DNA from 2 places in the Streptomyces sp. NPDC059009 genome. Region 2 is predicted to be linked to the other one. Evidence: riboswitches for the same ligand, from Rfam matches in the RefSeq annotation. Region 2 holds a riboswitch; the other holds the start of a gene.
The links. A riboswitch is a leader RNA that binds a small molecule or an ion and turns the genes downstream of it on or off. The one in region 2 is predicted to bind glycine.
Positions count from the first base shown of each region.

Region 1: linked by a shared signal. The riboswitch ahead of gcvT (glycine cleavage system aminomethyltransferase GcvT) and the one ahead of gcvP (aminomethyl-transferring glycine dehydrogenase) in region 2 are both predicted to bind glycine.

Region 1 covers NZ_JBHYJB010000053.1:49,363-66,023, reverse strand. The annotation lists gene gcvH (glycine cleavage system protein GcvH) at 1-79, opposite strand, end outside; gene gcvT (glycine cleavage system aminomethyltransferase GcvT) at 167-1,300, opposite strand; glycine riboswitch at 1,455-1,585, opposite strand; gene ACFWYM_RS38895 (AAA family ATPase) at 1,732-2,436, shown strand; gene ACFWYM_RS38890 (hypothetical protein) at 2,583-3,188, opposite strand; gene ACFWYM_RS38885 (hypothetical protein) at 3,246-3,755, opposite strand; gene ACFWYM_RS38880 (enhanced serine sensitivity protein SseB) at 3,937-4,770, shown strand; gene ACFWYM_RS38875 (enhanced serine sensitivity protein SseB C-terminal domain-containing protein) at 4,936-5,733, shown strand; gene ACFWYM_RS38870 (MFS transporter) at 5,968-7,221, shown strand; gene ACFWYM_RS38865 (acetyl-CoA carboxylase biotin carboxylase subunit family protein) at 7,241-8,530, shown strand; gene ACFWYM_RS38860 (ATP-grasp domain-containing protein) at 8,532-9,752, shown strand; gene ACFWYM_RS38855 (FAD-dependent oxidoreductase) at 9,749-11,224, shown strand; gene ACFWYM_RS38850 (DUF6875 domain-containing protein) at 11,228-11,947, shown strand; gene ACFWYM_RS38845 (methyltransferase) at 11,925-12,983, shown strand; gene ACFWYM_RS38840 (hypothetical protein) at 13,054-13,473, opposite strand; gene ACFWYM_RS38835 (ABC transporter permease) at 14,526-15,536, shown strand; gene ACFWYM_RS38830 (ABC transporter substrate-binding protein) at 15,613-16,661, shown strand, end outside.
Region 2 covers NZ_JBHYJB010000044.1:84,544-96,934, forward strand. The annotation lists partial or broken gene gcvP (aminomethyl-transferring glycine dehydrogenase) at 1-2,663, opposite strand, end outside; glycine riboswitch at 2,852-2,949, opposite strand; gene ACFWYM_RS35395 (PRC-barrel domain-containing protein) at 3,065-3,451, shown strand; gene ACFWYM_RS35400 (DNA polymerase IV) at 3,453-4,841, opposite strand; gene ACFWYM_RS35405 (MerR family transcriptional regulator) at 4,879-5,493, opposite strand; gene ACFWYM_RS35410 (bifunctional nuclease family protein) at 5,665-6,138, opposite strand; gene ACFWYM_RS35415 (MerR family transcriptional regulator) at 6,192-6,932, opposite strand; gene ACFWYM_RS35420 (FHA domain-containing protein) at 6,949-7,917, opposite strand; gene ACFWYM_RS35425 (DUF881 domain-containing protein) at 8,000-8,854, opposite strand; gene ACFWYM_RS35430 (small basic family protein) at 8,860-9,192, opposite strand; gene ACFWYM_RS35435 (DUF881 domain-containing protein) at 9,189-10,088, opposite strand; gene ACFWYM_RS35440 (sugar phosphate nucleotidyltransferase) at 10,178-12,391, opposite strand, start outside.

The sequences.
Region 1 (16,661 bases), on a different contig from region 2:
CGACCGTCGCGACGCCGTCCTCGGCGGGCGACAGCCACTCGTGTTCCTTGCTGTAGCGCAGCTGCTGGGGGTTGCTCATGTCCTGAATTCTCCTGTACGCGGGCGTGTGCTGGTGAACAAGGGAAAGCTGGGAGACGTGGGCGCCGTCACGTGCGGCGCCCCACGGTCACTTCTGGCGCTTGTAGAACGGCAGCGCCACGACTTCGTACGGCTCGTGGGTGCCGCGGATGTCGACGCCGACTCCGGTGGTGCCGGGCTCGGCGTGCGCGGCGTCCACGTACGCCATGGCGATCGGCTTGCCCAGGGTGGGGGACGGGGCGCCGGAGGTGACCTCGCCGATGACCTGGCCGCCGGCGACGACGGGCATGCCCGCGCGCGGGACGCGGCGGCCCTCGGCGATCAGGCCGACGAGCTTGCGCGGGGGAGCGGACTCGGCGCGCTCGGCGGCGGCGCTGAGCGCGGCGCGGCCCACGAAGGTGTCGGACTGCGAGGTCTTCTCGAACTTCACGACGCGGCCGAGACCGGCGTCGAAGGGGGTGAGCGCGGTGGTGAGCTCGTGCCCGTACAGCGGCATGCCCGCCTCCAGGCGCAGCGTGTCGCGGCAGGAGAGGCCGCAGGGCACGAGGCCCTTGGCCGCGCCCGCGTCGGTGAGCGCCTGCCAGAGCTTCTCGGCGTCGCCGGGGGCGACGAACAGCTCGAAGCCGTCCTCGCCGGTGTAGCCGGTGCGGGCGATCAGGGCGGGGACGCCGGCGACGGTGCCGGGCAGGCCCGCGTAGTACTTGAGGCCGTCCAGGTCGGCGTCGGTAACGGAGGCGAGGATGCCGGGGGACTCGGGGCCCTGGACGGCGAGCAGCGCGTAGGCGTCGCGGTCGTCGCGGACCGTGGCGTCGAACTGCGCGACGCGCTCGGTGAGGACGTCCAGGACGGTCTGGGCGTTGCCCGCGTTGGCGACGACCATGTACTCGGGGGCCTCGGCCTCGCCCAGGCGGTAGACGATCAGGTCGTCGAGGATGCCGCCGTTCTCGTCGACGATCATCGTGTAGCGGGCGCGGCCGACGCCGATGGAGCCGATGTTGCCGACCAGGGCGAAGTTCAGGAAGTCCACGGCCTGGGGGCCGGAGACGGTGATCTCGCCCATGTGGGACAGGTCGAAGAGTCCGGCCCTGGTGCGCACGGCGTTGTGCTCGTCGCGCTCGCTGGCGTACCGCAGCGGCATGTCCCAGCCCGCGAAGTCGGTCATGGTCGCGCCGAGCGAACGATGCAGGGCATCGAGGGCGGTGTGGCGTACGGCGTTGCTCATGAGTGAAGGCTCCCAGGGCATGCATGACGGCGAGGTTGGTTTCCTCCCCATCTGTCATGGAACCTGAGAGGTTCGCCTCGGTCCGGGGCTACCGGAACGTCGGCTTGCACCTTGGGTGGGGCGGCCCAGGGGGCGGCCCGCTTTTCAGATGTGCCTCGCCCACGCGGTACGGGGCCTGAGAGATTCAAGGGAGGAACTTGCTCCTTCGGCGCCCCGGATCCGTATCACCTACCGACGAAGCGGTAGTGCGGTACAGGGGTCCGGGAACTCTCCCGCGCGGATTCAAGCGGCCGGTATGGAGTTGGCGCGCACATCATTGCATGCGGGGGCGCACCCCGGGGAGCTGCGGTCGAACAGCGGAGCCCTTGTGCGGCATTACCTTCTCTTTACACTCGATGGGGAAGGGCGGGAGACCAGTGACGTGTGACCGCATGGGGAGGCCGATCACGGTGCGCAAGGCGAGTGTCTACGCGACGACGACGGGGGCCCTGCTGCCCGGGCAGGCGGGTGCCCCGGCCCACGAGCGCCGTGCGCCGGACGCCGCGGCGCCGCCGCTGCCCCGGCCGGTGGTCCGCGACCTCCGGGCCCGCGCGGGCCGCAGCCCGCACCGACTCGCCTTCGCCCAGGGCGACTTGGTGGTGGTGTCGGGTCTTCCGGGCAGCGGCAAGTCCACGCTGATGCGGCGCGCGGCCGCGGGCGGGCGCATCGACTCCCAGGACACCCGCGACCGCTGGGCGCACCGGATGCCGCGGCTGCTCCCGTACGCGCTCTACCGCCCCCTCGTCCGCCTCGCCCACTACGCGGGCCTGCGGCGGGCGCTGCGCTCCGGCGAGAGCGTCGTGGTGCACGACTGCGGTACGCAGGCGTGGGTGCGGCGCTGGCTGGCGCGCGAGGCCGCGCGGCGCGGGACCGTGCTGCACCTGCTCCTCCTGGACGTCGCGCCGACCACGGCCCTGGAGGGCCAGCGGGAGCGGGGCCGCGGCGTCTCGCGGTACGCCTTCGCGCGGCACCGCAGGATGGTGGGGCGGTTGGTGGCGGCGACCGAGAAGGGGGAGCTGCCGCGGGGGTGCGGGTCCGCGGTGCTCTTGGACCGGGCGGCGGCGCAGGTCCTGGGCGGGATCTCCTTCGTGCGCTGAGTGCCCGCACGGTGGGGCGCCCTCTCGGGGGTCCGCCCCTCGCCCCCGTATCGCCGCTTCGCGGCTCGTCCTCACACGCCGGACGGGCCGAAGGGGGCCCGCGCCGTCCCCCGGCGCGGGCCCCCTTCACGGACGGGAGGACTCCGTCAGAACGGCAGACCCGGGATCTTCGGGATCCCCGGCACGGCGGGCGGCGTCGCGGGCGGCGTCGTCGTGGCCGGAGTCTCCGGCATGCCCGGGATCTTCGGCAGGCCCGGGATCTCCGGCAGCTTCGGCAGGTCCTTGGTGAGCTTGCCGAGGCCGACCTGGATCAGCAGGTCCACCGCGAGCTGCGGGACCGCGTTGAGGGCGACGACGAGGCCGAGGAGGTCCGCCTTGGCCGCCGCCTTGACCAGGACGTCGACCTGCGCCTTCAGCTTGGCCTGCGCCGCCTTGACCGGGTCGTCGTCCTTCTCGGGCGTCGGCTCCGGGTCGGCGGCGCGCACGGCACCGGTCGCGGCGAGCACCCGGTCCAGGGCGGCGTCGACGGCGGCGCGGTCGGCCGGGCTGACCGAGTCGTCGGCGGCGCGGTCGGCGAGCCGGTCGATCGCGTCGTACAGCGCGTCGAAGCCCTGCTCGACGCGGAGCGCCCGCTGGTCGTCGACGGAGGCGGTGGCCGCGCTCGCGGGGGCGGCGAGGGCGAGGGAGCCCGCGGCGCCGGCGAAGAGGGACAGGGAGACGGCGAGCGCGGTGGCGGACTTGCTGAGTCGCATGGGGAGGGTCCTTCCGTGGGGGTGGGGTGTTCGGTGTTTCTGTGGGTGGGGTGGGGACTACTGCGCCGGCGGGGTGGTGGCCGGAAGTTCGGGCGCTGGGGGCAGCGAGTCGATGAAGTTGCCGAGGCCGACGGCGAACAGCAGGTCGTTCGCCGCCTTCGGCACGGTCTGCAGGGCGAGGAAGACGTTGAACCAGTCGCCGTCCGAGGCCGCGTCGATGAGGCCCTGGACCTCCTTCTTCAAGGTCTTGCGGGCCTCGCCGGGCCAGGTGCCGGGCTCCACGCCGGGCGGGGTCGGCTCGCCGAGCACCGTGTCCAGCTCGGCGCTGACCTTCTCCAGGGCGTCCGGGTTGATCCAGCCGCCGAACGAGGTGTCGAGCAGGTACTGACAGGCTTCGAGGAGCGACTCCAGGTCCTGCACGGTCCGGGGCACGGCCGGGCGGGCGGTGTCGGTGGAGCTCCTGGCAGGGGCCGCACCCACCGCACCGGCCGGGGCGGCCGCCCCGAGGATCAGGGCGCCGCAGAGGGACGCGCTGACGACGAGCGAGGCGGTCCTGAGCGGAGTCATGGGGGGACCTTTCGGCGGTGGGGGCGGGATGGGGTTGTACGGCCACCCTCGAAGCGGTCCCTACAGTCCGCAACCAGACGGATGCGGAGCGTGTCCATTTGGGTGCACGCGGCCCCCGCCGCGGCGACCGGCGTTAGGGTTCGAGCCGCAGGCAGAGCGGTACGCGAGCAGGGGTTGAGCGATGGACATTCCGGCGCAGGCACACGCCCATCCATATGGCGGATGGCCGGGCAACGAACTCGAAGAGGTGCTCGCGGCGTCGCTCGGCGGCGCGGCACCGTCGGCGGGCGCCCGCATCGTCGAGGTCCTCGGGCGCAGCCACATCTGGATCCCGCTGCCCAGGGGCGGCGGCCCCGACAGCGCGACGCTCGACCTGCCGACGCTGGAGATCGACGGCCAGGCGTACGTCCCGGTCTTCTCGTCCGAGGAGCAGTTCCAGCAGGTCACCGGCGGGCGCATGGGGTGCACGGTGGCGCCCGCGGTGGAGTTCGCGCGCGGACTGCCCCCGCAGCTCGGCATCGCCGTGAACCCGGAGGGCACCGTGGGCGTCCCGCTGCCCCCGCCCGCCGTCGCCGAGCTGTGCCGGGCCGGGCGCACCGAGCTCGACGGGCCCGCGAGCGGCGGCCGGGTGCAGCTGTACGAGCCGGACTGGCAGCACGACCCGGTGGACTTCCTGTCCGCCGCGGCCCGCGAGTTCGAGGCGGCCGGCGTGGTGCGCACCGCGCGCCGCTGTCTGGCCCGTATCGAGGACGGCGACCCCACCCTGTTCATCGGCGTCGAGCTGTCCACCTGGGACGGCGACGCCCGCGAGCGGCCCATGGCGGCGCTCGGCCGCGCCCTGGCCCAGGCCCCGGTCGGCTGGCCGGTGAACCTCGTCCTCCTCGACGTGGCGCAGGACCCGGTGGGGGACTGGCTGCGGGAGCGGGTGCGGCCCTTCCATCAGGCGGCCGCCGGCCACCCGCACCAAGTGGCCTCCGAACAGCCCGCGTTCCAGCCGCCGGGCCATACCGAGTGAGCAACGGCGCCGCCGAGGATGCCGTACGCCAAGTCGGTGTCAGGATCGCCGCTTAAGCTGGTTTCATGACCCGGTCGGCGCGCGGCCGTACACAGCGCGCTGTCGTGCCACCGTCGCGAGAGATGTGCCGGGTTCGTCGGAAGAGTCATGAAGGGGCGGTTACGGGTGAGTGCGTCGGGCACGGCTGCGGCCGGTCAGGTCGAGCACATGCTGCGCCAGGTGACGCCGGGGCGTTATGACGCGTACGAGGCACTGCTGCGCGCCCTCGCCGCCGACCAGGTGTGGATGCTGCTCTGGCACGGCCAGGCCGGTTCCCCCGACGCCCAGTACGGCAACATGGAGGTCGAGGGCCTCGGCTACGCCCCCTGTGTGACCTCCGCCCAGGAGCTCTCCGCCAGCGGCTGGAACAGGAGTTACGAGGTGGTGAGCGGCCTCGACGTCGCCCGCACCCTCTTCCCCGACCACTACGGCCTGTGGCTCAACCCGCACGCGCCCGGCGGTGGCGTCGGCATCCCCTGGCTCGACCTGCGCCGCATCGCGACGGGCCTGGACCTGGTGCCCGCGGGCCCGCTGCGGCTGACCGAGCCGAGCATCGAAATCCCCCAGTTCTGGGCCCTGTTGGCGCAGACCGCACACCGCACGCCTGCCGTGCGCTCGCTGCGCCGCGCCTGGGTGCAGCCCTCGCTCGGCGCCCCGTACCTGGCGATCGGGCTCGATGTGTACGACACGTCGCCGGCGTCGGTCGACGCGGTGCGGGCCATGATGCAGCAGTCGATCGCCGCGGTCCCGGACGGTCTGCCCGTCTCGACGGTCGCGATGTCGGACGGGTACGACCCGGTGGCGATGTGGCTGCGCGCCAACGCCCGGCCGTTCTACGACCGGGAGGCCCAGGCGGCCCCCGCGCCCGCCCCCGCGGGCTACGGCTATCCGCCGCCGCACGGCGCCGCGCCGCGTTCCTACTGAGACGGCCGGGGCGCAATTCATCGGCTGGTAATTACTGCTCGCATTCGGTGACGGCCGTGTGACGGTCGCGTGACGTGCGGCCCTTTACATTCTCCGGTGATTTAGCAACTCAACGTCCGGGCAAGGTAATTACTCTTTCTACGGTGTGATGTGCATCACATTGACAGTCTGGATTCCGGCCGGGAATGCTTCTTGCGAAAAGTCGCACTGCCACCTTGACCGGGGGATATCAAGGTGCACTTCCGCGCCCTTCATCCAGCCCTTCGTCTCAGAATCGCCGTGGGATTTGTCGAGCGATTTCTGAACACGATCATCACGCCGCTCATGGCCATTTACCTGGCCGCCGAGGTCGGCGCCGCACTGGCCGGTCTGCTCATTCTGGTGGCCGTGGGGATCTCGGTCCTCGCGAGCCTCCTGGGCGGACCGGTCGCGGATGCCTTCGGGCGCCGCAGGCCGCTCGTCGCGGGGACGGGCGGAGTGGCGCTCTCCTTCGGCGGAATGGCGCTCTTCAGTTCGCCATGGATCCATTCGGCGGCCGGCGTCTATCTCTGCTATGTGCTCAATACCTCGCTGGGCAGCTTCGCGTTGCCCGCGAACGAGGCGATGATCGTCGACACGACGTCGTCCGAGGAGCGCAAGGGCGTCTACACACTGCAGTACTGGTCGGTCAATGTGGCCCTCGCCGCCGGCGCCGTCGTCGGCGGGTTCCTCTACGCCGACTTCTTCGCCGCCATGCTTGCCGCCGCCGCGGCCATCGCCGGCGCCGCCGCCCTGGTCAGCCTGCGGCTGCTGACCGAGACGGCGCCGCCACGCCCCGCGGGGGAGCCGCCGCCGGTGCCCCGCGAGGTGCTGCGGCCGCGCCGGCTCGTCGCCGGGTACGCCCAGGTGCTGCGCGACTCCCTGTTCGTGCGCCTGGTCCTGGGCATGACGCTGTGGCTCGGCATCGAACTGCAGATGACCGGCTATGTCGCCGTGCGGCTGGCCGAGGAGCTGCGGCCCCAGGACTTCTGGGGGCTGCACCTCGACGGCTACCGGCTGCTCGGCATTCTCCGCGCGGAGAACACCATCCTCATCGTCGTACTCGCCTTCTTCTCGGAACGGCTGCTGCGCGAACTGCCGGACTCCAGACGGGCTTACTGGGGAATCGCGCTCTTCGGGACGGGAATGGCGGCGCTCGGAGTCAGTAATTCCGTCGTGCTGCTCATCCTCTCCGTGGCGGCCCTGACGGTCGGTGAGCTGATGCATATTCCCGTCATGCAGGCGATGCTCGCCGATCTGGTGCCGGAGCAGGCCCGCACGACCTATCTCGCCGTGTTCAAGATGAGCATTCAGGGCGGACTCATCATCGCGTCCGTCGGCCTGAGCGCCAGTGCGCTCCTTCCGCCCTGGGGAATGGCCGCGTCGTTCGCCGTGATGGCGGCGCTCATCGTCGTGTGCTACCGGCCCGTGATCGCGCGGCATCTCCAACTGGCCGCTGCCGAAGCCTGATTCAGGAAAGAGAACCCGCATGCCCGCAGTTCCCCTGCACAACGTGCACATCCTTGTCTTCAACCGATGGCGTGACAAATACGCGGACTACCTCACCTATGTCGACCACACCGCCTGCGCCGTCACCTATGTCACCACCGAGATCGGCCGCTCGGCCGTCCCGGCGGAGGCCGCCCACGTCCTGGTCGTCGACGACCCCACCGACTACGCCGCGGTCCGCGCGGCACTCGACCCCGTCGTCACCCGCTTCGGATTACCCGAGGCCGTCGTCGCGCTCCAGGAGAGCGACCTCGCCGTCGCGGCCCGGCTGCGCGCCGACTTCGGCTCGCGCGGACGGCTCCCCGAGGAGCTGCACCACTTCCTCGACAAGGAGGCGATGCTCGCGGCCGCCCGCCGCACCGGCGTCGCCACCCCCGCCTCCCACCTCGCCACCTCGCCCGGCGAAGTGGAGAAGTTCGCCTCCGAGTACGGCTGGCCGGTCGTCGCCAAGCGGCTGCAGGGCCGGGCTAGCACCGGCATCCGGCGCCTCGAAGGACCCGATGACTGCGCCGCCGACCGGCTGGCCATCGACGCCACGCAGCCCGTCCTCGTCCAGGAGTATCTGGACCACCGGGTGTACCACGTCGACGGCATCTACACCGGCCAGGACCTCGGGCCCTGGCGCCTGTCCACGTACGAGAACGTGCCGGGCGCCGCGACCACCGGGCCCCTCGCCTTCATGATGGGGGAGCCCGTCGGCTCCGTGGAGGTCGACGACCCGGCGGTCAACGCCGTGGTGGAGGACTTCCTGCGCACCGTCGTGCCCGGCATGTCCACCAAGCCCTGGGTCTTCCACCTGGAGCTGTTCCTCGCCGAGCGCGACGGCCGGCCCACGTGTGTGTTCCTGGAGGTCGGCTGCCGTCCCGGCGGCGGGGACATCCCCTTCGTCTGGCGCGAGGTGCACGGAGTCGACCTGATGGAGCTGGAGTTCCACCTCCAGTGCGACGTCCTGCCGCGCCTGCGCCCGTTCCCTGCGGACGAGCCCGTCGGCGGCTGCCTCCTCGTCCCGCTCACCGGGCCCCGGCCCTGCCGCATCGTCAGCGCCCCCTCGATGACGGGCGCCGAAGGGCCGTACGCCGAGGTCCTGCCCGAGCCCGGTGCCGTGGTGCCGGACCTGCGCGGGACGTACGAGTTCATCGGCGGCCGGTTCCGCTACCGGGGCCGGACCACAGCCGAGGTAACCCGGCAGGTCCTCGACACGGCGGCCCGCTACCGCGTGCACTGCGCTCCCGTCGAGGACGCCGACTCCATGACGGCAGAGGTGAGTTGAGATGGCAGAGACACGTGTAGCGGTGATCGGCGGCCAGGCCGACATCCTGCGGGCCGCGGCCTCGTACGGCCTCGACACGGTCCTGTTCCACGCCCCGGGCAAGGCGGGACCGGAGTCGGTGAAGCTGTGCGAACGGGTCGTCGACGTCGACCTCCTGGACGAGGAGGCCATCGCCGCCGAGGTCCGCGAGGCCCACGCCGAGCGGCCCTTCCGGCGCGTCCTCACCCTCACCGAGCCCGGCCTCGTCCCGGCCGCCCGGCTCAACGCGGAGCTCGGCCTCGGCGGCAACAGCCCGCGCACCGCCGTCCTGCTCAAGGACAAGTCCGCGATGCGCGGCCTCCTCGACTCCGTCGGTCTGTCCCCGGTGCGCCACCGCATGGTGCGCGGGGCGGCCCAACTCGCGGCCTTCGTCGCGGGGTTGGGCGGACCCGCCATCGTCAAGCCGCCGGACCACGGCGGCAGCGCCGACGTCCACCGCGTCGAGGGCCCGGCGGACGCCGCCCGCGTCTGGCGGGAGGTCGAGCGCGGCGGGCGCGGCCGGATGCTGGCGGAGGAGTATCTGGAGGGACCCGAGGTCAGCCTGGAGGCGTTCTCGTACGAGGGGCGGCACACCGTCGTCGCGATCACCGACAAGCTGCTCGGGCCGCGCTTCATCGAGTTCGGCCAGGCCGTGCCCGCCGCGCTCACCCCTCAACTCGCCGCTGAGTGCACCGAGTTGACGGAGCGTCTGCTGGATTCCGTGGGCCTGACCGAGGGCCCCACGCACACCGAGCTCAAGCTCACCCCGGCGGGCCCCCGGATCCTGGAGTCCCACAACCGCACGGGCGGCGACAGCATCCCCGAACTGGTGCGGCTCACCTATGGAGTCGACCTGATCCGGCTCGCCGTCGGGGTGCCCCTCGGCCTGACCGCGTGGGACCACACGGCGCCGCCCCCGGTGGGCGGAGCGGCCGTCCGGTTCATCGCGGCCGAGCCGGGGACGGTCACCGCCGTCGAGGTCCCGCGCACTCTGCGGGACGGCGTGAGCCTGGACCTGAAGGCCGAGCCGGGCCTGGTCGTGCCGCCCCTGACCTGGTCGGTCGACCGGGTCTGCGGCGAGGTCGTCGCCACGGGGCGCAGCGCGGCCGAGGCGGTCGGGCGGTGCGAACTGACGCTGCAGGACATACGGGTCGTGACGGCGCCTGCGGGTACCGGTGCGCACCGGGTCGAGGGGGAGCGATGACCGGCACCGCGGACAGCGCAAACACCGCAGAAACTGCGGGCACCGCAAGCACTGCGGACAGCACAAGCACTGCGGACACCGCAGACACTGCGGCAACGCCCCGGTTCACCGTCGTCGGCGCCGGGCTCGCCGGCTCGCTCATGGCCCTCTACCTGGGGCGGCGCGGCTACCGCGTCACCGTGTACGAGCGCCGGGCCGACCTGCGCTCGCAGCCCGACGACGGGCAGGGCCGCTCCATCAACCTGGGGCTGTCCGCGCGCGGCATCAGGGCCCTCGGCCAGGTCGGCCTGCTGGAGCGGCTGTGGCCGCTGACCGTGCCGATGCGCGGCCGGGTCATCCACCGGCCGGGCGCCGCACCGGCGTTCCAGGCGTACGGGACCGAGGAGAGCCAGATCCTCCACTCGGTCCTGCGGAGCGACCTCAACCGCCTCCTCATCGACGCCGCCGAGGCCCTGCCGAACGTCCGCTTCGTCTTCCGCACCCGGCTCAGCGGGCTCGACAAGGACCAGGCACGCGCGTACGTCACCGACGAGGCCACCGGCGAGGAACGCGCCGTCGCGGCCGACGCCGTCATCGGCGCCGACGGGGTGTACTCGGCCGTCCGCCGCCACCTCCACAGCGGTGAACGCGCCGATGTGCACCAGGAGTTCATGGACTGGGGCTACAAGGAGCTGACCATCCCGGCCGCTCCCGATGGCTCCGCGCAGGTCCGGATCGAGGCGCTGCACATCTGGCCGGGCGGCGCGGGCCTCATCGTCGCGCACCCCAACCGCGACAACTCCCTGACCGGCACGCTCTTCCTGCCCTTCGAGGGCGAGGAGAGCTTCGCCACCCTGACCACCCCGGAGGCCGTCCTCGGCTTCTTCCGCGCCCGCTTCCCCGACGCGGAGGAGCTCATCCCCGACCTGCTCAAGGAGTTCGACGCCAACCCGGTCGGCACGCTGGTCTGCGTCCGTACCCGGCCCTGGCACCACCGGGGCCGCGCCGTCCTCATCGGCGACGCCGCGCACGCCGTCTACCCCTTCTACGGGCAGGGCATGAACTCCTCCTTCGAGGACTGCCTGGAACTCGACGCGTGCATCGGCCGCCACCCGGATCAACTAGAGGCGGCCTTCCGGGAGTTCGAGCAGATGCGCAAGCGCCACACGGACGTCCTCAACGAACTCTCCAAGCAGAACTTCGTGGAGCTCCGCGACCGCCTCGCCTCCCCGCTCCATGTCGCCCTGAAAAAGGCCGACTTGGCGCTCAGCAAGGTCTTCCCGACCGCATGGCAGCCGCTCTACACGATGGTCTCGCACACCACGATGCCGTACGGGGACGCCCTGGAGCGGGCCCGGCGGCAGGACACCGTGCTGAAGGTGCTCGCCGCCGCGACGGCAGCCGGCACCGCTCTCGCCCTCCGCCACCTCGTACGCAAGGCCGTACGCACTCCGAGCTCCGCTCCGAGCCCCACTTCGAAGGACATGAGGTAATCCGTGCTGATCGACTGGTCCTATCCCGAACGGCTGCTCCTCGAACTCGCCGACCTCCCGCGCGACCCGCTGCCCGAGGCGGTGCGGGGCCACGAGGACGCCTTCCGCACGGTCGCGCGCTGGGCGAGCGAGTACCTCACCAACCCGCACCCGGAGCTCGGCCGCCGCGGCCCCGTCTGCCCCTTCGCCCAGGGCTCCATGGACCGCGGCACCTTCTACCTCGGCCTGTACCGGGGCGTGCCCGACGACCTCGGGGTGGTGGCGTCGACCCTCACGTACTACCGGGACTGGTTCCTGGAGATGGGGCCCGCCGGACTCTCGGCGGCCCAGTTCCGGACCATCCTGGTGCTCTTCCCCGACGTGCCGCCCGCCGACCTGACCCGCTTCATCGACGCCAGCCAGGAGGCCCTGAAGATCGACTACGTCTCGCACGGGCTGATGATCGGGGAGTTCCACGACGCCCCGCCCCAGAAGGCCGGTCTCTGGAACGACGACTTCCGGCCGCTGCACAGCCCCGTGCCGCTGCTCGCCATCCGCTACATGGTCCCGACCGACCTGCCGTTCCTGGCGCACGACCGCGACTACATGGAGGCGTATCTGGAGCGCTTCCCGTACGACGACATCCCCACGCGGCTGCGCACGAAGGTCGACGAGGCGGCGGCCGCGCACGGCCTGACCCCCCTGAGCGAGAGGAGGACCTGTGCCGCTCGTACCGGACCCTGAGGAACTGCGCCGCTATACGGACACCAACGAGGCCCCGGCCGCCTACCTGGACTTCATCGGGGCGGTCTCCTTCCGGGCCGCGGGCGCCGCCTTCCGGCTCGGCGTCTTCGAGGAGCTGCACGCGGGCCCGCTCGGCGCGACGGAGCTCGCGGCGCGCACGGCCACCGACGAGCGCGGGCTCACGGTGCTCCTGGACGCGCTGGTCAGCTTCGGCTACCTGACACGCCACGAGGGCGGCTACGCGAACACGGCGGCGACCGACACCTGGCTGCGCCGCGACGCCCCCGACGACTACGCGAGCGCCTTCTCGTTCTGGCAGGCGGTGATCGGCGACCTCTGGACGGACCTGGAGGAATCGGTGCGCAAGGGGCGCCGGGCCGTCGACTTCTACTCCTGGATCGAGCAACGCCCGGACACGCTGCGCCAGTTCCAGACGATGCTCACCGGTCTGGCCGACTCCCTGAAGGACGACGTGGTCGACCTGGTCCCGGTCCCGGCGGACGCCACCCGCCTCCTCGACATCGGAGGCGGCCACGCCCGCTACGCCCTGGCGTTCTGCCGCCGCCACCCGCGGCTGCACGCGACGCTGGTGGACCTGCCGGGCGCCCTGGCGATCGGTGCGGAGGCGATCGCCAGGGCGCGCCTGCAAGGCCGCTTCACGCTCCGCGAAGGGGACTGGCTGAGCGCCGACTTCGGTACCGGACACGATGTGGCGCTGCTCTTCAACGTCCTGCACGGCAACGGCGCCGAGGAGAGCAGGGCCCTGCTGCGCGCCACCGCGTCGGCGGTCGCCCCCGGCGGGACGGTGGCCCTCCTGGAACCCCTCCCCGACGTCGACCGGGCGGCGGGCCGCCTCGGCGAGGCCCACGTCCGGCTCTTCAGCCTCAACCTGTTCCATACGCAGGGAGGCCGCACCTATGGCTTCGAGGAGTACGCGGAGTGGCTCGCGGAGGCCGGGTTCGTCCGGCCCCGGCGGCAGGTGCTGGCGTCGGCGCCGACGGAGTGCGTGATCGTGGCGACGAGGGCGGGGCCGTGAGGGGCCACGGCCCGGGTCTTCTCCTGGAAAGACCGGGGCCTCTCCTGGAAAGAGAGGCCCCGGCGGTGTGTCACGGGCTGCAGTGCCTGCGCGAGACGCAGGTGCGGAAGTCCACGGGGTCCACGATGGCGCCCATGGTTCCGTAGTTCTTCAGGACGCGCGTGTGGCACGCCTCGTCCGAGATGTACCGCTTGATCGAGAACTTTTGGTAGCGCGCCTTCGGCTGAATGGCGCCATAGCTCTTCTTGGGGATCGTCAGCGTGGCCGTGACGGTGTAACCGGTCGTGGTCTTCTTGGTCACGTTGTAGTCGGTCTTGGCCTCGATCTTGCCGATGCCCCAGCTCACGGACGCGGAGCCACCGAACGTCCAGCTCGTCGAGCGGGAGGTGCTGAGCTTCTTCGCGTACTTGAGTTTGTCCTTGTAGCGCTGCGTCTGCATGCCCACCTTGGGGCCGACGCCCTTGTGGTAGGCGTGACCGACCTTCTTCACCTTGAAGAAGGTGTACTCGTTGCAGCGCGCGCTGGCGTCAGGCGCGGCCCCCGGGACCGTGATGAGACAGCCCGTGAGTATGGCTGCCGCTGCAGCACCCGAAAAAATCGTCTGCTTCCGAATGGCGTGCAAGATTCCCCGTTTCCCCATGTTTTGTTTTGTTGGCGTTTCGTTCTGCTGGCACTTCCGCTTTCGGGGAGGAACTTACTGATGCGTCCTGTGGGTGGCAACGGATTACTTGAAAGACGTGCATCTATTCTCAGAAGAACCTCAAGTTCGCGCCCAGTGACCGCAGTTGACCTGGCATTACTTGCGAATGTGGCGTGCGCCACAGTGCCTTTTCGCACTGCTTCGCCATTCATTTCGGGCATGCCGCTGCGCCCGCTCACGAAAAATGTGAGCGGGCGCAGCGCCCCCGTACGGCCCCCGTACGTGAATTGCCGAATTGTCGGACCGGCATTTCGGTGCGGCGGGAGTGAAGTTAGCGATCCGGGGTGGCCGCAGCAAGCGAACTGCGGAATCGCATTCCGAATAGCTCAGGGGAACCTCAAGTGCGGACACCCAGGAACGCGAACCTCCGCTTGTGGCGCCCCGGTTGGGCGGTTTTGCGGAGTGGATGAATGGGGCGGCATGGTGCGAACGGGGCGAGGCGGCCCTCATGTGTGACCTGTGTCACATGTGGCGCGTGGTGATCTCAACGGGCGGCCGAAAATGGACAGTTGGCCGTCCGTGCCCTCAACTCACCTTCCATGCGCCAAACTTGAGATGGCACATGCGCGGGACCGATGCGCTTGCCCCAATAGGCCCCTGAAATGGGCGTTTTGGCTGGGGGTCGCGCAGTCCGGCTGGCCGTCCTCGATGTTCGGATACCGGAAGGGTCCAGGCCACATCACGGTTGCGTCACCTTTCTCCGTGAGGTCTGGCCCACACTCACGGCGCCGATGAAGACTCCCGCACCAGGGGTCTTCGCCCCTGTGTACGACGGACTAACGACGCCGCTACAGCGGCAAGTGCGGGCCGGTCACCGCCGGTTGAGAGGGGTCCTTGCCACGATGACGGCACCAATCCACGACACGCCCGCGGCTGCGGATCCGACCGCGACCGCGGATCTCGCTGTGCCCGCGGGCGCGAAGGCCGTCGAAGGCCGCTCGCTCGGCCGTATCGCCTGGAGTCGGCTCAAGAAGGACAAGCTGGCCCTGTCCGGTGGCATCGTTGTCGTCTTCCTGATCCTCGTCGCGGTCTTCGCGCCGTTCATCGTGGATCTGCTCGGCCACCCGCCGAACCAGTACCACGACAGCGAGAAGTACATCGACCCGCTGACCTCGGCCCCGGTCGGGGCGCGCGGCGGCATGAGCTCGGACTTCCTCTTCGGTCTGGAGCCGGGCACCGGCCGCGACGTGTTCAGCCGCGTCGTCTACGGGGCGCGGATCTCGCTCCTCGTCGGCTTCCTCGCCGCCGTGGTCGCCGTCGTCATCGGCACCGTCCTCGGCGTCATCGCCGGCTTCTTCGGCGGCTGGATCGACGCCGTCATCAGCCGCGTGATGGACATGCTGCTCTCCTTCCCGCAGCTGCTCTTCACCATCGCCCTGATCTCCGTGGTCCCCACCAAGATGTTCGGGATCACCGGTACGGGTGTGCGCATGATGGTCCTGATCACCGTCATCGGCTTCTTCGGCTGGCCCTATGTCGGCCGCATCGTCAGAGGCCAGACGCTGTCCCTGCGCGAGCGTGAGTACGTCGAGGCGGCGCGCAGCCTCGGCGCCGGGCGCACGTACATCCTGTTCAAGGAACTGCTGCCCAACCTCATCGCCCCGATCACCGTCTACATGACGCTGATGATCCCGACGAACATCCTCACCGAGGCCGCGCTGAGCTTCCTCGGAGCGGGCGTCAAACCGCCCACCGCGTCGTGGGGCCAGATGCTGTCGAAGGCCGTGCAGACCTACGAGCTCGACCCGATGTACATGATCATCCCGGGTTGCGCCATCTTCATCACGGTCCTGGCCTTCAACCTGTTCGGCGACGGCGTGCGCGACGCCCTTGATCCCAAGGGCTCCCGCTGACCCCGGACCCACCCCCCAGTACCCCGGTCCGGCGCACCGCACGGACCGTGACTCTCATGACGGAGGAAGCGAGATCGTGACAACCCTAGGCTCATCGAGGCGAAAGACGGCCGTCGCGTCGGCCATCGCCGTCGCGGCTCTGCTCTCCACCGCGGCGTGTGGCGGTGGCGGCAAGGACGACAAGGGCGACGGCCCCGGCTTCAACGCGGGCAACAGCAAGGTCGCCAACGCGTCCACCAAAAAGGGCGGCACGCTGAAGTTCATCGGCACCCAGGAAGCCGACTCCTGGGACCCGCAGCGCGGCTACTACGGCTTCATGTGGGACTTCGCGCGCTACTACACGCGCCAGCTCATCACCTACAAGCCGGCCCCGGGCAAGGAGAGCGAGACGCTCGTCCCCGACCTGGCGACGGGTCTGGCCAAGGTCTCCGCCGACCGCAAGACGTACACGTACACGCTCAAGGACGGCATCAAGTGGCAGGATGGCAAGCCCATCACGTCCAAGGACATCAAGTACGGCATTGAGCGCATCTGGGCGGACAAGGTCATCTCCGGTGGCCCGGTCTACCTGCAGCAGGTGCTCGACCCGGACAAGAAGTACCCCGGCCCGTACGAGGACAAGTCCAAGGACAAGCTCGGTCTGAAGCAGATCGAGACGCCCAACGACAAGACCATCGTCTTCAAGCTCCCGAAGCCGAACGTCGACTTCGAGCAGATGCTGGCGATGCCCTCCGGCACCCCGGTCCGCCAGGACATGGACACCAAGTCCAAGTACGGCCTCAAGCCGTTCTCCAGCGGCCCCTACCAGTTCCAGTCGTACTCGCCCAACAAGAAGATGGAGCTGGTCCGCAACAAGAACTGGGACAAGTCCACCGACACGGCCCGCGCGGCCCTGCCGGACAAGATCACGGTCGACTTCATCACCAACTCCGACGAGATGGACAACCGTCTCCTCAACGGTGACTACGACGTCGACATCAACGGCACCGGCCTCGGCGCCGCGGGCCGTGCCAAGGCGATCAGGGACCACCGCGGCAACGTCGACAACCCGGACACGGGCTACATCCGTTACGCGGCCTTCCCGCAGACGGTCAAGCCGTTCGACAACATCCACTGCCGCAAGGC
Region 2 (12,391 bases):
TTCGCGACCTTCTCGATCTCACGGCGGATCGCGATCATCGCCTCGCAGAACCGGTCGAGCTCACCGAGGTCCTCGCTCTCGGTCGGCTCGATCATCAGCGTCCCGGCCACCGGGAACGACATGGTCGGCGCGTGGAAGCCGTAGTCGATGAGCCGCTTGGCGATGTCGTCGACGCTCACGCCGGTCGCCTTGCTGATCGGCCGCAGGTCGATGATGCACTCGTGCGCCACGAGCCCGCCGGGGCCGGTGTAGAGCACGGGGTAGTGCGGCTCGAGCCGCTTGGCGATGTAGTTGGCGGAGAGCACCGCGACCTGCGTGGCGCGCTTGAGGCCCTCGCCGCCCATGAGCCGGACGTACGCCCACGAGATCGGCAGGATCCCGGCCGAGCCCCACGGCGCCGCCGAGATCGGCCCGACACCCGTCTCCGGCCCGGCCGCGGGCTGCAGCGGGTGGTTCGGCAGATACGGCGCCAGGTGTGCGCGCACGCCCACGGGACCGACGCCCGGACCGCCGCCGCCGTGCGGGATGCAGAAGGTCTTGTGCAGGTTCAGGTGCGAGACGTCGCCGCCGAAGTGCCCCGGCTTGGCGAGCCCCATCAGGGCGTTGAGGTTGGCACCGTCCACGTACACCTGGCCACCGGCCTCGTGCACGGCGGCGCAGATCTCGGTGACGTGCTCCTCGAAGACGCCGTGCGTGGACGGGTACGTGATCATGAGCACGGCCAGCTCGTCGCGGTACTGCTCGATCTTGGCGTGCAGGTCCGCGGCGTCGACCTCGCCGTCGTCCGCGGTCTTCACGACGACGACCTTCATCCCGGCCATGACGGCACTGGCGGCATTGGTGCCGTGCGCCGACGACGGAATCAGACAGACAGTCCGCTGCTCGTCACCGTTGGCCCGGTGGTAGCCGCGCACCGCGAGCAGCCCGGCAAGCTCGCCCTGCGAACCGGCGTTGGGCTGCAGCGACACCTTGTCGTAGCCGGTGACCTCGGCGAGCCGCTCCTCCAGCTCCCGGATCAGCGTCAGATAGCCCTGCGCCTGCTGGGCGGGCACGAAGGGGTGCAGCTGACCGAACTCGGGCCAGGTGACCGACTCCATCTCCGTCGTCGCATTCAGCTTCATGGTGCAGGAGCCCAGCGGGATCATGCCCCGGTCGAGCGCGTAGTCCCGGTCGGCGAGACGGCGCAGGTAGCGCAGCATCGCGGTCTCGGAGCGGTACTCGTGGAAGACGGGGTGCGTGAGGTAGTCGTCGCTGCGCAGCAGCCCCTCCGGGAGCGCGTCCGCGACACTCTCGTCGAGCGCCTCGATGTCGGCCTCGACACCGAACGCGGCCCAGACGGCGGCCAGTTGGGCACGCGCCGTGGTCTCGTCGCACGCCAGCGAGACGTGGTCGGCGTCGACGAGGCGGAGGTTGACGCCCTCCTCGCGGGCGGCGGCCACCACATCGGCGGCCTTGCCCGGCACGCGCACGGTCAGCGTGTCGAAGTACGCGCCGTGCACGACCTCGACCCCGCCCGCCGTCAGACCGGCCGCGAGCAGCGTGGCGTACCGATGGGTGCGCCGCGCAATGGACTTGAGCCCCTCGGGCCCGTGGTACACGGCGTACATGCCGGCCATCACGGCGAGCAGGACCTGCGCGGTGCAGATGTTGCTGGTGGCCTTCTCCCGGCGGATGTGCTGCTCCCGCGTCTGCAGCGCGAGCCGGTACGCCTTGTTCCCGTCGGCGTCCACGGACACACCCACGAGCCGCCCCGGCAGGCTGCGCGCGAACTTCTCGCGCACCGCCATGTATCCGGCGTGCGGGCCACCGAAGCCCATCGGCACACCGAAGCGCTGCGTGGTGCCCACGGCGATGTCCGCGCCGAGCTCCCCGGGCGAGGCCAGCAGCGCCAGGGCGAGCAGGTCGGCGGCGACGGTCACGATCGCGCCCAGCTCATGGGCCTGGTCGACGAGCGGCTTGATGTCCCGTACGGCACCTGAGGCGCCCGGGTACTGGATGAGCACGCCGACGACGCCACGCTCGGCGACCTCCGCCGGGATCCCGTCGCTCAGATCCGCGACGACGACCTCGACACCGGTCGGCTCGGCCCGCGTCTCGATCACGGCGACGGTCTGCGGCAGGGCGTCGGCGTCGACGAGGAAGACCCCGTTCTTGACCTTGCCCACGCGCCGCGACAGCGCCATGGCCTCCGCGGCCGCGGTCCCCTCGTCGAGCAGCGAGGCACCGGACGTCGGCAGACCGGTCAGGTCGGCGACCATCGTCTGGAAGTTGAGCAGCGCCTCGAGCCGCCCCTGCGAGATCTCGGGCTGGTACGGCGTGTAGGCGGTGTACCAGGAGGGGTTCTCCATGACATTCCGCAGAATGACGGGCGGCGTGAAGGTGCCGTAGTAGCCGAGGCCGATCATGGAGTCGAGGACCTGGTTGCGGTCCGCGAGCGAGCGCAGCTCGGCAAGGACCTCCGGTTCGGTGCGCGCGCCCGGGAGTTCGAGGGCATCGGCGTTCTTGATCACGTCGGGCACCGCGGTCGCCGTCAGCTCGTCGAGGGAGCCGTAGCCGACCTGGGCGAGCATCTTGGCGATGGCCTCGCTGCCGGGGCCGATGTGACGCTGCTCGAAGGGAGTTCCCTGCTCGAGCTCGGAGAGCGGAATGCGGTGGGCGGTCATCTTGCGGAGGCCTCCTGGTCGTTGCGACCTGCGGGGGTATCACGGCAAGCCGCGCATACCCGGACGGCCTCCCCCTCTGTCATCGGTACCTGAGAGCTTCACAGGGACGCGGCCGCCCCTGCTTGCACCGTCGGTGAGGGAGGCCCCGGACGTCCCCGCCCGATACCCACCCTGCTTTCCAGAGCGACCTCGTCCGTGCGGTACAGGGGCCTGAGAGATTCCGGGGAGGATTTGCTCCTTCGGCGCCTCCGGTGATGCCACCGGAGGACTCTCCCGCACAGGGTCAGCAGCCATTTCCCAGCCTATCAGCGAGCCTTTGGGCCCCCGTTCAACTGGACGATCGCCCGGATGTGCCCTTTCGTAGTGGTTACGAATGAGTTGCGACCATCGCTGGAGGGCCTGTGCAGACCGATATCGATCCGCGCCACCTGATCGGCCGCAAGGCATTCGACCGCAACGGCGCCAAGATCGGCACCGTCGACGAGGTCTACCTGGACGACGCCACCGGCGCCCCGGAGTGGGCGGCCATACGGACCGGCCTGTTCAGCAGGGACGCCTTCGTCCCCCTGGAGCCCAGCGAACTCATCGACGACGGCACCCTGCACATCCCCTTCGAGCGCTCCCTGATCAAGGACGCCCCCGACTTCGGCGTCGGCCGCCACCTCTCCCCCGAGCAGGAGCTCCAGCTCTACCACCACTACGGCCTGGACATCACGCCCCCCGCGACGCCCGCCGAAACCTCCGCCGACCGCGACTTCGGCAAGATCGCAGGCACCGAGGACCCCTGACTCACGCCCCCTCCTTCACGTCCTCCTCCGCCCCCTCCACCGCCACGAGCGGCAGCGGCCGCGCGGGCTCCAGATCAGGATCGTCGGTACGGAACGTCCGCACCCGCCCCGGCGCCGAGTCCGGCGTCTCGAACCGCACCGTGACCCGGCCGAGCCCGCTCCCCTGCACCCACCCGTGCCCGTGCTCCGCGTGCACCACGTCATGTCCGGCCGCCCACCGCCTCTCGGCGGGCGCCACCACCTCCTCGACGGCCTCCTCCGCGTGCTCCCCGCCCGCCTCCCCTGCCTCCGCCGCCCCCTCCAGCTCGTCCCGCACGGCCATGGCCTGCGCGAACAGGTCCTCCTGCGTGTAGTCCGCGAGACCGCTCACCCCCACCCCGAGCAGCCGCACCCCGCCCGTGGTGTCCACGGACTCCAGCAACCGCGCCGCCGCCTCCCGCACCACCGCCGGGTCGTCCGTGGGCCCCCGCAGCGTCTCGGACCGCGTCAGCGTCGAGAAGTCGTACCGCCGCACCTTGAGCACGATCGTCCGCCCCGAGTGCCCCGCCGCCCGCAACCGCTGCACGCACCGATCAGCAAGCCGCGCCACTTCCCCCCGGACCCGCACCCGGTCATGGATGTCCACGTCGTACGTGTCCTCGACGCTGACCGACTTGGTATCCCGCTCCGCCACCACGGGCCGCTCATCGCGCGCCAGAGCCATCGCGTACAGCCCCGCGCCATGGGCCTTCCCCAACAACCGCACCAGCTCGTCCTCACCGGCCTCCGCGATCTCCTCGACCGTCGTGATGCCGGCCCGCCGCAGATGGTCCCCCGTCGCCGGCCCCACCCCCGGCAGCGTCCGCACCGACATCGGCCCGAGCTTCGCCCGCTCGGTGCCGGGCTCTATCAGCACGAGACCGTCGGGCTTGGCCGCCTCGGAGGCGATCTTCGCGAGCATCTTGGACGCCGCGAGCCCCACCGACCCGGTCAGCCCCGTCACCCGCTTGATGTCCTTGCGCAGCCGCTCCCCGGTCGCCCGCGCCGAGACCTCGTCGGATGCGGCACCCCCCGCCTCCAGGTCGACGAACGCCTCGTCCAGGCTCAGCGGCTCCACCAGCGGCGACAGCTCGCGCAGCAGCCCCATGACCTGCTCGCTGATCTCCCGGTAGAGCCCGAAGCGGGGCACCAGATACGCGGCGTTCGGCGCGAGCCGCCGCGCCTGCCCCATGGGCATCGCCGAGTGCACCCCGAAGGCCCGCGCCTCGTACGAGGCGGTCGCGACCACACCACGCGGCCCCAGACCGCCCACCACCACGGCTTTCCCGCGCAGACTCGGCTTCGCGGCCTGCTCGGCAGCCGCGAAGAAGGCATCCATGTCGAGATGCAGGATCGTGGGCGCGGTTCTCACATCACTGATGCTGCCCTACGCCACTGACAACGCCCCGTCAGACGGCCCTGTTGCGCCGCCGCGCCAGCTCGTCCGCGGGGTTGTTCCCCACCAGGGTCTCCCCGGTGTCGACCCGCTCCCCGTGCAGCTGCGACAGCGCGGACTCCACGTCCCGCCAGACGATGCCCACGGCGATCCCGAAGACCCCCTGCCCGCCCTGGAGCAGATCGTGGACCTCGTCCGGCGACGAGCACTCGTAGACCGTCGCGCCGTCGCTCATCAGCGTCATCCGCTCCAGATCGCTGAAGCCACGGTCGCGCAGATGCTGGACGGTGGTGCGGATGTTCTGGAGGGACACCCCGGTGTCGAGGAACCGCTTCACGATCTTCAGGACGACGACGTCCCGGAAGCTGTACAGGCGCTGCGTCCCGGACCCGCCGGCCGCGCGCACAGTGGGCTCGACCAGACCGGTGCGCGCCCAGTAGTCCAGCTGTCGATAGGTGATGCCCGCCGCCGCACACGCGGTGGGGCCCCGATAGCCGACCTGCTCCGCCTGGGACACTTCGTCCCCGCTTCCCTGCATCGCCATCGGCCGCCTCGGAGAGTGATCGGCCGTGCTGCCGTGAAGCGGGTACGGACCGCCCGTCGCCGTACCGTCGCCGCTGCTTCTCACGCCGACCTCCGTCCTTGACCTGCTTAACGACGGTAGGCAGTCACCAGGGGCTCGTCAACGATCGCCACACTCGGCACGCCGAGTGATAATCACCCTGAGAGTGGTTTCCCGTACCTCACCGCGGGGAAAGGCTAGCCGAATGGTCTGACGCCGGCCCGCGCAAGCGGAGGCTCACTGGCTGTTAGTCCCGAAGTCCTCGGGCGAGATCTGGTCAAGGAATTCGCGGAACTTCTCGACCTCGTCCTCCTGCTCGTCCGGAATCGCGATCCCCGCGTCGTCGAGCACCCCGTCACTGCCGTAGATCGGCGTCCCGGTGCGCAGCGCCAGCGCTATGGCGTCGGACGGACGTGCGCTCACCTCCACACCGCTGGCGAACACCAGCTCCGCGTAAAAGACACCTTCGCGCAGATCGGTGATGCGCACTTCGGTGAGCTCCTGACCCACCGCCTCCAGCACGTCCTTGAACAGGTCGTGGGTCAGCGGCCGTGCGGGCGCCATCCCCTGCTGGGCGAAGGCGATGGCGGTCGCCTCCCCCGGTCCGATCCAGATGGGGAGGTACCGATCGCCTCCCACTTCACGCAGGAGCACGATCGGCTGGTTGGAGGGCATTTCGACCCGGACACCTACGACGTCGAGCTCGTTCACACAGCAACCCTAGGACGTGCCCGGCAGGTTTGGGTAGTCGGGCACCCACCAAGTCACGGCAGCCTTACCCCGAGCGCGCTCTGCACGAGCGCGGTGTGCAGCTTTCCGGTGAGCCCGGCGAGCTCCTTGGTCCTGGCCTCCGCATGGGCCCTGGTCTGGGGATTACGATGCCGCCGCAGCGGCGCCACCACCTGATCGACGAGACCGGCCTCGCGCTCCGCCGCCGCCTTCATGGCCCGCAGATGCCGTGGCTCGATCCCGAACCGGCCCAGCTCCACCACCAGCGTGGCCACCGACACGGCCTCCGCGTCGTAACCGCCCTCGGGCAGCGGCGTGATGAGCCCGTACGTCTCCCACTCGTCGAGCTGCTGCTCGTCCACCTCCGCGGCGGCCAGCAGCTCGTCACGGCCCATCCGGGCGGCCGTGGGCGCGTCGTCGGACTCCGCCTCGCCGTCCTCGTGGTCCCGCTGGCGCCCCAGGGAGGGCAGCGGGACGCGCTCCCCGCGCTCCAGGGCGTCCAGATGCTCGCGGATGACCTTGAGCGGCAGATAGTGGTCCCGCTGCATCCGCAGTACGTGACCGAGCCGCTCCACGTCCTCAGGGCTGAACTTCCGGTACCCGGAGGGGGTGCGCTCGGGCTCGACCAGCCCCTCCGCCTCCAAGAAGCGGATCTTCGAGATCGTGACCTCGGGAAACTCGTCCCGCAGCACGTTCAGCACGGCGCCGATGCTCAGCAGCCGACGGTCCGCGGCGGCGGTGCCGTTTCCGGCACCGCCCCTCGGTGTTTGAAGCATGGACCTTCCTGACAGGTCAGATGCCCCGCTGGCTCGCGTAGAAGACCAGGCGGTACTTGCCGATCTGCACCTCGTCGCCGTTCGACAGCGCGACGGAGTCGATCCGCTCCCGGTTCACATACGTGCCGTTGAGGCTGCCCACGTCGGCCACGGTGAACGAACCGTCCTGGGCTCGGCGGAACTCCACATGACGCCGCGACACCGTCACGTCGTCGAGGAAGATGTCGCTCTGCGGGTGACGCCCGGCCGTGGTCAGCTCGCCGTCCAGGAGGAAGCGGCTGCCCGAGTTGGGCCCGCGGCGCACCACCAGGAGCGCCGAGCCGAGCGGCAGGGCGTCAACGGCCGCCTGGGCCTCCGGAGACAGAGCAGGAGACTGGGTCTGCCCCGTCGCCTCCGCCTCGTAAGCCTCCAGGCCCGAGATCGAGATGGTCGACGTGGTCTCGGACGCGCGCTCAGCCGTGACACCGGGCTTCAGCGGCGCACCACAGTTGGAGCAGAACCGGCTGGCCTCGGCATTCTGATGACCGCACCTGGTACAAACCGGCAAGGCCGACATGGACGGATCCTCCTGCCGCGGCTGCCCCGCGGGGGCATTGGACGCATACGGGCCGGAGGCAAACCCTCCACCCGTACTTGAGGTTGACGGTTCTCCGAAACCTATGCGGCCGGAAGCGGCAGGGTCAACAGAAGACGCGCCCTGACCACCCGAAATGTCACCGCCCGGACCAGCCACCTGGTCCCGGAACATCGGGCGCTCTCCGCCCTGTCCGTCGGCGTCTCCATGGCGCGGCGCACGGTGCCGGGCAGTGGCGGGATTGCCGCTGTCCTCACGCGAGCGCTTGCCGAACAACTTCTCAAACAACTTCACGGGCGATTCCCCTTGACCGAAACAGACCCGCCCGTGGGGCAGGACGAACCCTGATTGCACACACCGGCATACATCGGTGAACCGGACATCCTCACAACGTCCGTATCCGCCAAACAGTTTCCACCACGCACCGTGCTTACGGTGCGCCGACCCCCCGCAACCTCATGCCCTCGCCTCACGGCCCCCATGCACCCCCGCCTCACTGGGATGACGACCGAGCGTAGTCAGGCCGCTTCGCCGGTCGCAAGGCGTCCACCTCGATCTTCTCCTGACGGGTCACCGTGACGGTGGCCTGCTCCTTCTCCAGAGTCTGCACCACGCCTCCAGGGATGTTGAGCGCCGGTTCCAGGTCCTGGGGCTTGCCGATCACTTTGAAGTGGTAGGGCCTTCCGATCTTCCGTCCGCCCACGCTCACACCCCCTCCCGAGTCCGACAGGTAGGTGTCGGCCACCACCCTGACGTCATTGATCTGGATGGCCTCGGCACCCGCGGCGCGCAACTCTTGGATCGCGTCGAGCAGCATGTCGGCCTCAACCGATCCCTTCTTGTCCGCGATGGTCAGCGTGATGCCAGGACCCTGGGCCGCCACGGTGCCCGCAAGGATGCCGAGTTGCCGTTCCTTCTCGACCGTCTGCTTGCGGGCCTCCTCGGCCGCGTCCGAGCTGTTCTCGAGCCCAGTGCGCTGGTCCTCGAGTCGCTGCTTCTCATCTTCCAGACGCTGAGTTCGGTCATCCAGTTCATCGAGAATGCGAACAAGATCTTCCTGACGCGCTCCGCGCAACGCGCTGCTGTCGCTGTTGGACCGCACCTGAATGGCGAGCCCGAGGCCGAGCACGAACAACAGAACCGCGACAGTGAGTTGAGCACGGGTGAATCTCGGCGGCCACAGCCCCTGCACAAGCCGCTGGCGGCCCGTGAGGCGCGCCTCGCCGCTCTTGCCTGCCTCATCCGTCTCAGGCGCCTCAGGGGGCGGCGACGGCGTGACGGGGCGGGCCGGGACCTCTGCCGGCAGTTCCTTGCGCCGGGGGTGCTGTGGCGTCTCGTCCGTACTCATCCGCGTCACGCCCTGAAGACGTGCCGGCGGATCGCGGCAGCGTTGGAGAAGATCCGGATGCCGAGCACGACGACGACGCCGGTGGACAGCTGCGCGCCGACGCCGAGTTTGTCGCCCAGGAACACGATCAGCGCGGCCACCACGACGTTCGACAGGAACGAGACGACGAAGACCTTGTCGTCGAAGATCCCGTCGAGCATCGCGCGCAGGCCACCGAACACCGCGTCCAGGGCCGCCACGACGGCGATCGGAAGATACGGCTCGACCACCGCCGGAACCTCGGGCCGGACCAACAATCCGGCCACGACTCCCACGACGAGGCCCAGTACGGCGATCACGATGTGCCCTTTCCTGCCTTTGGCTCTGCTGTACGTACGGTCACACTTGGCGCAGCCGGCAGCCGCAGGTCGTCCTGGACGGAGATGGCGGTCCTGATGCCGAAGTTCTCCTGCAGCGCGTGCAGCGACTGTCCGTCGTGGCTGTTCTGGAACCGGGTGCTCAACCGCTGGCCGTCGCCCACCGCGAGCACCGTATAGGGCGGCACCAGTGGCTTGTTGTCGACCAGTATGGCGTCACCGGCGGCCCTGATCGCCGACAGAGCCGTCAGCCGCTGGTCGTTGATGGAGATGGCCTCCGCACCGGCCTGCCACAGTCCGTTGACGACCCGCTGCATGTCGCGGTCCCGGACCCGTCCGGTGTCGGAGAATCCGGTGCTCTCCCGCGGCCCGCCACCGCCCTCGTCCGCTTCCTTCGCATCGTCCACCACGAGCTTCACACCGGGCCCCTGCACCTTCGTGGCCCCCGACAACAGGGCCACCAACTCACCCTGGCTGCCGCCGTGTTCCTCGAGTGCGTCGCGCTGCCGTTCCTCCACGTCGTCACGGAGCTCATCGACGTCGTCCTCGAGCTTGTCGGCGTCCGACGTGGCCGATTCGACCCGGTCGATGAGCTCTTCCCGCTCCTTCGCGACAACAGGGGCCGCTATCCGCGCCTGCGCAGCCCCGACGGTCACCACCAGCGCAGCCAGGACGAGTCCGGCCGCGAGCCCCAGCTTCGACCGCAGCGCACGCGGCCCACCACTGGCGCCACGCTCCTTCTTACGGGCTGCCGCCTCCGCGTACCCCTCGTCGAGGCTGTGGTCCATGACGGTGGTGAGCAGCGACATGGAGGCATCCGGGCGCCGGGGGCGCGAGGGAGTGCTCCGAACGGGGGGCTGCTGCGGCATGCCGCACATCGTCGCACGTCGCGGGCGCTACCTCCGAACGGCCCCACCGACGAGCCGGACAGCACCCCGCACGGGTGCCGTCCGGCACAGATGAACGGTCAGTGTCCGGCGCCGTCCACGACCGCGGACCACTCGTCGAGCAGCGCCTGGGCGGAGGAGTCGTCGGGCCCCTCGGCCCACAGATGAGTGACGGCCTCGGCCGGGTCGGGCAGCACCAACACCCAACGCCCGTCCGCCTCCACGACCCGCACACCATCGGTCGTGTCCACGGACCGCTCCCCTGCTGCCTCCACGACCCGGCGCATGACCAGACCCTTCACGGCCCACGGAGTCGCGAGATCGCGCCGCAGCACATGAGCCCGCGGGATCCGCGCATCGATCTGACTTAGCGTCAGCTGGGTTCGTGCCACCAGGCCGATGAGGCGTACGAAGGCGGCCGACCCGTCGAAGACGCTGCTGAACTCCGGGATGATGAACCCGCCACGGCCGTCACCGCCGAAGATGGTCGAGTCGTCACGCCCCACGCGCGTGAGGTCGTCGGGCGACGTGGTCGTCCAGTCGACCTGCGTCCCGTGGTAGGCCGCGACCTGCTCCGCGATGCGCGTCGTCGTGACCGGCAGCGCCACCCGCCCACTGCGCCGCTCGGCCGCCACCAGGTCGAGCATGACGAGCAGAGCCCGGTCGTCCTCGACGATCCGCCCCTTCTCGTCCACGAGCGAGAGCCGCTCGCCCACGGGGTCGAAGCGCACTCCGAACGCGGCGCGTGCAGAAGCCACGATCTCCCCGAGCCGTACGAGTCCCGAGCGGCGCGCGTCGGCGGATTCGGTGGGCCGGGCCTCGTCGAGACCGGGGTTGATGGTCAGCGCGTCGACCCCGAGCCGCCCCAGCAGGCTCGGCAGCACCAGCCCGGCACTGCCGTTCGAGGCATCGACGACGACCTTCAGCTCGGACTCCGCGATGCCCGACGTGTCGACGTTACGGAGCAGCGAGCCGGTGTAGGAGTCGAAGACACTGGACGGGAAGTGCAGGTCCCCGATCTCTCCAGGGAAGGCGCGCCGGTACTCCTGCCGCGCGTACACCCGGTCCAACTTCCGCTGACTCGCCTGCGACAGGTCCGCACCGCGTCCGTCGAAGAACATGATGTCGACAGAGTCGGGCACACCCGTCGTCGTCCGGATCATGATTCCGCCGGCACTGCCCCGCGCCGTCTGCTGCCGCGCGACCGGCAGCGGCACGTTCTCCAGGTCGCGTACGTCGATGGCGCTGGCCTGCAGCGCCGAGATGACCGCCCGCTTCAGCGCCCGGGCACCACGCGAGTGATCGCGGGCCGTCGTCACCGTCGACCCCTTCTTCAAGGTCGTCGCGTACGCGCCGGCCAGCCGTACAGCCAGTTCGGGCGTGATCTCGACGTTGAGAATCCCGGACACCCCACGGGCGCCGAACAGATGGGCCTGTCCGCGGGATTCCCAGATGACCGACGTGTTGACGAACGCACCGGCCTCGATGGTCTTGAACGGGTAGACCCGTACATTCCCCTGGACAATCGATTCCTCACCGACCAGACATTCGTCCCCGATGACGGCGCCGTCCTCGATGCGCGCGGCCCGCATGATGTCGGTGTTCTTCCCGACCACGCAGCCCCGGAGATTGCAGTGCTGCCCGATGTAGACGTTGTCGTGCACCACTGCCCGGTGCAGGAAGGCTCCGCTCTTCACGACCACGTTCGAGCCGATGATCGTGTGCTCGCGAAGCTCGACATCTGCCTCGATCTTCGCGTAGTCCCCCACGTACAGAGGTCCGCGCAGGACCGCATCGGGGTGCACCTCAGCGCCTTCGGCGACCCAGACACCGGGAGAGATCTCGAAGCCGTCGATATCGACGTCGACCTTGCCCTCCAGCACATCGGCCTGCGCCTTCACATAGCTCTCGTGCGTACCGACGTCCTCCCAGTAGCCCTCGGCGACATAGCCGTAGACGGGCTTGCCTTCCTTCATGAGTTGCGGGAAGACATCACCGGACCAGTCAACCGGAACATCAGCCTCGACGTAGTCGAAGACCTCCGGTTCCATAACATAGATGCCGGTGTTCACGGTGTCGGAGAAGACCTGCCCCCAGGTCGGCTTCTCCAGGAAGCGTTCGACCTTTCCTTCCTCGTCGACGATGGTGATGCCGAATTCCAGCGGATTGGGAACTCGCGTCAGACAGACTGTGACGAGCGCACCCTTTTCCTTGTGGAAATTGATCAGCTCGGTCAGGTCGAAGTCAGTCAGAGCATCACCGGAGATTACGAGAAAGGCATCATCCTTCAGCGC